One region of the Psychrobacillus sp. INOP01 genome, then DNA from elsewhere that is predicted to be linked to it. Evidence: a T-box and tRNA genes for the amino acid it is inferred to sense, from the RefSeq annotation. Region 1 holds a T-box; the other holds one or more tRNA genes.
What was found. The T-box of region 1 lies ahead of pheS (phenylalanine--tRNA ligase subunit alpha). A T-box ahead of a tRNA ligase gene usually reads a tRNA of that ligase, here a tRNA-Phe.
Positions count from the first base shown of each region.

Region 1 (3,276 bases):
TATCATTTAGTAGAAGAAGCTATTAAGCAAAAAGAAAATGTACTCACTATAATGATAAGCGATACAGCTGAAGTTCCGGAAAATTGGGATATAGAAAATATGGAAGTTGTAGAAATAAATGATTTGATAAAAAAAGAGCTAGCCGAAACAGAGCATACGCAAGGTATATTTGCGCATTGCAAGCAACAAACTGTGAATGAAGAAGAGCATGTTAACTGGAATCGCATATTATTAATAGATGCGGTGCAAGATCCAGGGAATATCGGCACAATGATTCGTACCGCAGATGCGGCTGGTCTTGATGCTGTTATTCTTGGAAAAGGATCAGCAGATGCCTATAATTCAAAAACATTGCGTTCGGCACAGGGATCTCACTTTCATTTGCCAATCATTAAAGGTAATCTCTCTGATTGGGTAGAAAAGTTGAAAGAACGAAAAGTAACCGTCTATGGTACAGCGTTTGAAAATTCTACACCTTATAATGAAGTGAAAAAAGAAGAATCATTTGCGTTAATCGTCGGAAATGAAGGAAGTGGTATTAGTAAAGATCTTCTTGAGGAAACCGACCAAAATATTATCGTTCCTTTATTAGGACAAGCAGAGTCATTAAATGTCGCAGTAGCTACGGGAATTCTCTTATACGGACTTACGTTAAAATAATTTTGGACCCTGTTATTTTTCTAATTGCTAATTGCTTTATTGATTGAAGTGGAAGGCGGCGACTCCAGCGGGATGAGTGAGACAGATGAGCCATCACAACGGACGCTTGAGCTGTGGTGATGGCTCATCGCTCACCCCGCGGAAAGCGTCCGCCTGAAACGGAAATACTACTTTATAGGTTGTGTGCGCAATGTAGTAGGACTATTATTTTTCTACATTTTCTGAATAAAACAGACTTGAACAAAAATAAAAAAGTCCGTATAATAGATTTAATTTGATAAATAAAAGCTGTAATCGGGAAAAGTATATATGATTATTCGAAATTGAGGGATTTTACACCTTGACTGAAAGTGTAAATGGAGAATGCATATAGAAGTTCACCCCGCTAGCTGCCACCGGGACCAGCAATTGCTGTAAAGGTGTGCCGGTGTAGAGCCGTTAGTCGAATTGAGTGATTGCACTTATCTTAGTGCAATAATCAGGGTGGTACCGCGAAATTAGTCCTCGTCCCTTTTATAGGGGCGGGGTTTTTTATTTTGTCGAAAAGGAGAGTATATAAACATGGAAGCACAACTTCAACAGTTAAAAGAAGAAGTACTACAAAAAATTGAAGCTTCAGGCAACGTTAAAGAACTAAATGACGTGCGTGTTGCCTACTTAGGGAAAAAAGGACCGATTACGGATCTACTAAAAGGAATGGGTAAACTTCCTGCAGAAGAGCGTCCAATAATGGGAGCACTAGTAAATGTCGTTCGTGAAGAGGTAACTACTGTATTAGAAGCGCGTATGACATTACTTCAAGAACAGGCTATCAATGAGCAATTAGAAAAAGAATCTATTGATGTAACTTTACCAGGTCGTCCCGTGAAGACTGGAAATCATCATCCACTTACTCGAGTAGTAGAGGAGATTGAAGATTTATTTATAAGCATGGGTTATGAGATTGCTGAAGGTCCTGAAGTAGAGAAAGACTATTACAATTTTGAAGCATTGAATTTACCAAAAGGTCATCCAGCTCGTGATATGCAGGATTCTTTTTATATTTCAGAGGATATTCTTTTACGTACACACACGTCTCCAGTGCAGGCTCGTACGATGGAAGCAAAGGAAGGCCAACCAATTAAGATTATTTGTCCTGGTAAAGTGTATCGTCGTGATAGTGACGATGCGACACATTCACACCAATTTACACAAATTGAAGGACTTGTTATCGGGGAAAATATTCGCATGAGTGATCTTAAAGGTACTCTTTCTATATTTGCGAAGAAAATGTTTGGGGACGACCGTGAAATCCGTCTACGTCCAAGCTTTTTCCCATTCACGGAGCCTTCTGTGGAAATGGATATTTCTTGCTTTAAATGTGGTGGCGATGGCTGTAACGTTTGTAAGAAAACAGGCTGGCTCGAGATTTTAGGTGCTGGTATGGTTCATCCAAACGTTTTAGAGATGGCTGGCTATGATTCTAAAAAGCTTTCTGGATTTGCATTTGGTATGGGTCCAGAACGTATTGCAATGTTGAAATATGGAGTGGAAGATATTCGTCATTTCTATACGAATGATGTGCGTTTCTTATCGCAATTCCACCGAACAGAAGTGTAAGGAGGAATTTGACATGTTAGTTTCGACGAAATGGTTATCAGAATATGTAAATACACAAGGATTAGATCCAAAAGATTTAGGGGAGAAAATCACGCGTGCAGGTATTGAAGTAGATGCAGTAATTGATCGTTCTCATGGAATGACAAATGTTGTCGTTGGTTATGTGAAAGAAAAAGTTAAGCACCCAGAAGCAGATAAACTAAATATTTGTCAGGTAGATGTTGGTGAAGAAACTACACAAATTATTTGTGGAGCACCTAATGTAGAAGCAGGGCAAAAAGTAATCGTTGCTCGTCCAGGAGCAGTACTTCCAGGGGGCATGAAGATTAAAAAAGCTAAGCTTCGCGGGGAAGAATCGAACGGTATGATTTGTTCTCTTCAAGAATTAGGGATTGAAGGACGACTAGTCTCTAAAGCATATGCTGATGGGATTTATGTTCTTCCCGAAACAGCAGTTCCTGGGGAAAGTGTTCTTCCATTACTAGGTTTAGATGATGTTGTTTTAGAGCTTGGATTAACACCAAACCGTTCGGATGCATTGAGTATGCTTGGTGTAGCGTATGAAGTTGGCGCAATTTTATCCGAAGATATGAAATACCCAGAAGCAGCCTATTCTGAGAGTAATGAAAAAGCAACGGATTACTTAAATCTTAAAGTAGATGCAATCGAAGAAAATCCGATGTATATTGCTAAAGTTGTGAAAAATATTCAAGTAAAAGAATCACCACTTTGGTTACAGCATCGTTTAATGGCTGCTGGAGTTCGCCCACATAATAATGTAGTAGACATTACGAACTATGTACTAATGGAATACGGTCAACCACTTCATGCATTTGACTATGACCGTCTAGAAACAAAAGAAATTGTTGTTCGTCTTGCGGGTGAAGGAGAAAAAATTGTTACCCTTGATGATCAAGAACGTACTTTGAAATCGAATCACTTAGTTATTACAAATGGAAATGAGCCAGTTGCAATTGCCGGTGTGATGGGTGGAGCTAATTCAGAAGTTCACGATGG
Region 1 covers NZ_CP073315.1:616,563-619,838, reverse strand. Annotated here, with positions in the region: gene KD050_RS03150 (TrmH family RNA methyltransferase) at 1-660, shown strand, start outside; T-box leader at 942-1,175, shown strand; gene pheS (phenylalanine--tRNA ligase subunit alpha) at 1,222-2,259, shown strand; gene pheT (phenylalanine--tRNA ligase subunit beta) at 2,273-3,276, shown strand, end outside.

Region 2 (3,276 bases), 1.9 Mb from region 1:
TATATTCTTTTTCAAGTATTTCCAGTGTTTCTCGATTTCTACGTTGAGCAACTTCTGAAACCTGATCCCTCTGTAAGTTCCATAATCGATAGGAGATGATAATATTGTGTTCCTTGGCTTCTCGAACAAAATCCAGAATATCTCCTAGATATTTCTCGCGATTTTCGGACCCTTCATGACCATCGAAGCTATGTAAAGAGAAATTAATTTGGCGCAGTGCTGGTTTTCCTAAAAGTTTATGTCTATTTTTATTGATAAGGGTGCCATTTGTCGTTATATTAACTTTAAAACCCTTGGCATGACTGGCATCTAATAATTGATCGACTCGTGGATGTAAAAGTGGCTCACCTTTTACATGGAGGTAAATATATTTTGTATGTGGTCGAATTTGATCTAATGTTTTGTTAAATGCATCTAGTTTGAGAATATTCTTTGCTCTACTTGTCGGTGGACAGAAGCTACAAGCAAGATTACAAACGCTAGTAATTTCAATATACATTTTTTTAAAGGTTTTCAAGGTATGTACTCCATTCCATTTCTTATTACTCTCATTTTATCAGAATATCACCTTAAGTTGACTAGTTTTGAACATAATAAAACACCTCCAAATGGCAACTTGTCCAATTGGAGATGTTATTAAAATTAAAGATCTATAATTTCATCGTATCCGACCATTCTATCCATATGACTAGCGATCATTGCTATAATAGTACTGGCTTCATCTTTTTTGAAGGTAAAGGTGCTTTCATCTTCGAGCTCCTCGTCATCTGTCCAAATACGATTCACCCTACGGAGAACACCATCGCCATTTGAACTGTCTACACCGAACTGATAAGTTACTTCAATTTCATCTTCTATTAGAAATGCAGTGACTTCAGGAGTTTCCCATTCCACATCAATTTCCTCGACTGTAATTTCGTCGTCTTCGTCATCTTCCATATAAACCAATTCACTATCAGTATCGTCCATAAGAAACTCGTGAAAGCTTTCATGGACAACTTCTATAATATCAGTAATATCATCCAATATTATTCTAGTAGGTTGGAGAAGTTCGACATCGAAGCTTTCTACATAGAACTCTTCGTTATATGGATCAAACAGAATGGTACAAAAATAGTCTCGCTCTTCCTCTTCGGTACTAACAAAAAATTCAATTCTTGGATGTTTAGAAGCGCGATTAATATTCATATGGCCGACTTGGTCGTACTCCTCACAAATCGAGTTCAAATGATCCTGTAGCTCCTCTGATACTCTGTCAAACCATTCCGTAGTAATAGTCATTACCGCCCCTCATCATTTTCTCCTACTATCTTGTCCCAATTGGAAATTATTATTCCAGCGAATAAAAGAAATTTAGAAAATCCGAATATTTTTAAAGAGATAGGGGACGATAAAATGCGTATGACAAAAAACAAGGAGGAACTGAAATGACTAATAACAATAAACCAAAACCAGATGACCGATCAGATAACGTAAAAAAGTTGAAAAAAATGGTGAAAAACACGACCGAGAACATGGAAGCTGCGGAAGAAACGATGGAACACACTACTGGAAATGATCGAGAAGCCGTCCGAGAGAAAAATGAACGTCGAAAAGAAAGTATTGAAGGTTTTCGAAGAGAAATATTAGACGAGGCAGAAGCTCGCAAAAAATAACAAAAAAAGAAAACCTATTGATCATTGCATCAATAGGTTTTCTTACATTATGAAGCGGGTGAAGAGAATCGAACTCTCATCATCAGCTTGGAAGGCTGAGGTTTTACCACTAAACTACACCCGCACAATATGGTGGCTCAGGACGGAATCGAACCGCCGACACAAGGATTTTCAGTCCTTTGCTCTACCGACTGAGCTACTGAGCCTCATCGATTTACGCTAAGCTGAGCATCTCTTCGTCAGCTTCACTTGCTCTATCAGTCACGTACTTGAGTACGCTCCTTCTTTCGCTCGATTGCTTCCTCGACCTGCTTGCTTATCCTAAATCTCAAATTAAAATAATAAATGGCGGTCCCGACCGGGATCGAACCGGCGATCTCCTGCGTGACAGGCAGGCATGTTAACCGCTACACCACGGGACCATTTGGTTGCGGGGACAGGATTTGAACCTGCGACCTTCGGGTTATGAGCCCGACGAGCTACCACTGCTCCACCCCGCGACAATAAAATACGTACAAATATTATCATACTACGCTCAAAGAAAGTAAGACACCTGCTTCGGTGTTAATCGCTTTCTTCGTGAAGCCATTTGCTCCACCCGCGACAATAATAAATTTACAACTATTAACAATAAAATAAAAATGGAGGAGGAAGAGGGATTCGAACCCCCGCGCGGTATGACCCGCCTGTCGGTTTTCAAGACCGATCCCTTCAGCCGAACTTGGGTATTCCTCCAAAGAAAATAATAGATTGGATATTTTCCAAATCATCATTTGCGACTTTTATATTATATAACATTATCGAACAGAAAGGCAATGTTTTTTTGAGAAAAATTTAAATTAGTTTCTAAAACGGTTGATATTGGTAAATTCTTTGTGTTTTGGTTTCCGAAAATCTTGCAAAGTTAAAGTTATGTAAATTCATTATCTCTTTATTTCACAACCTTAAACATACACTTCTATTTTTGGGACATCATAAGGAAAAGTAATATGAGGTGATGTAAATGATTATCGAAAGGTCATCGGAATGGGCAGAGGGTTTTATTAAACGATTGGAAAATGTTGAGCCATGGGATAATTGGACTCTTTATAATATGAGCTATGATATTGCAAAAAATAATTTAATCACAGAGTTTACAGGTCTTCAATCTCCTAAGTATTTGACTAATTTAAAGCCACTTGAACATCAATTAAAGGTTGCGGAAACAGTTATTGAAAGAATGAATGGAAAAGCAATATTGGCTGATGAGGTGGGGCTTGGTAAAACAATTGAAGCTGGTTTGATATTGAAGGAATATCTTGTTCGTGGACTGGTAAAGAAGGCTTTAATATTGGCCCCCGCTTCACTTATCAATCAATGGGTGGAGGAGCTGCATTATAAATTTTATATACCAGCTGTGCCTTATAAGAAAAATACTCCATTAGAGCATTGTGATGTTGTCGTTCTGAGTATGGATACAGCGAAAAAAAGTCCTCACAGAGAACTTATCTTTGCGCAGGATTATGACATGATTATTATTGATGAAGCGCATAAGTTAAAAAACCACAAAACCAAAATCTACGAGTTTGTACAAAGTTTAAAGAAGAAGTTTTGCTTACTATTAACTGCTACCCCTGTTCAA
Region 2 covers NZ_CP073315.1:2,535,250-2,538,525, forward strand. Annotated here, with positions in the region: gene KD050_RS12790 (radical SAM/SPASM domain-containing protein) at 1-517, opposite strand, end outside; gene KD050_RS12795 (hypothetical protein) at 643-1,275, opposite strand; gene tlp (small acid-soluble spore protein Tlp) at 1,428-1,655, shown strand; tRNA gene KD050_RS12805 (tRNA-Gly) at 1,709-1,779, opposite strand; tRNA gene KD050_RS12810 (tRNA-Phe) at 1,786-1,861, opposite strand; tRNA gene KD050_RS12815 (tRNA-Asp) at 2,002-2,077, opposite strand; tRNA gene KD050_RS12820 (tRNA-Met) at 2,081-2,155, opposite strand; tRNA gene KD050_RS12825 (tRNA-Ser) at 2,298-2,390, opposite strand; gene KD050_RS12830 (DEAD/DEAH box helicase) at 2,659-3,276, shown strand, end outside.
Region 2: it has a tRNA-Phe gene. The T-box ahead of pheS (phenylalanine--tRNA ligase subunit alpha) is inferred to sense a tRNA for this amino acid. The anticodon was not compared.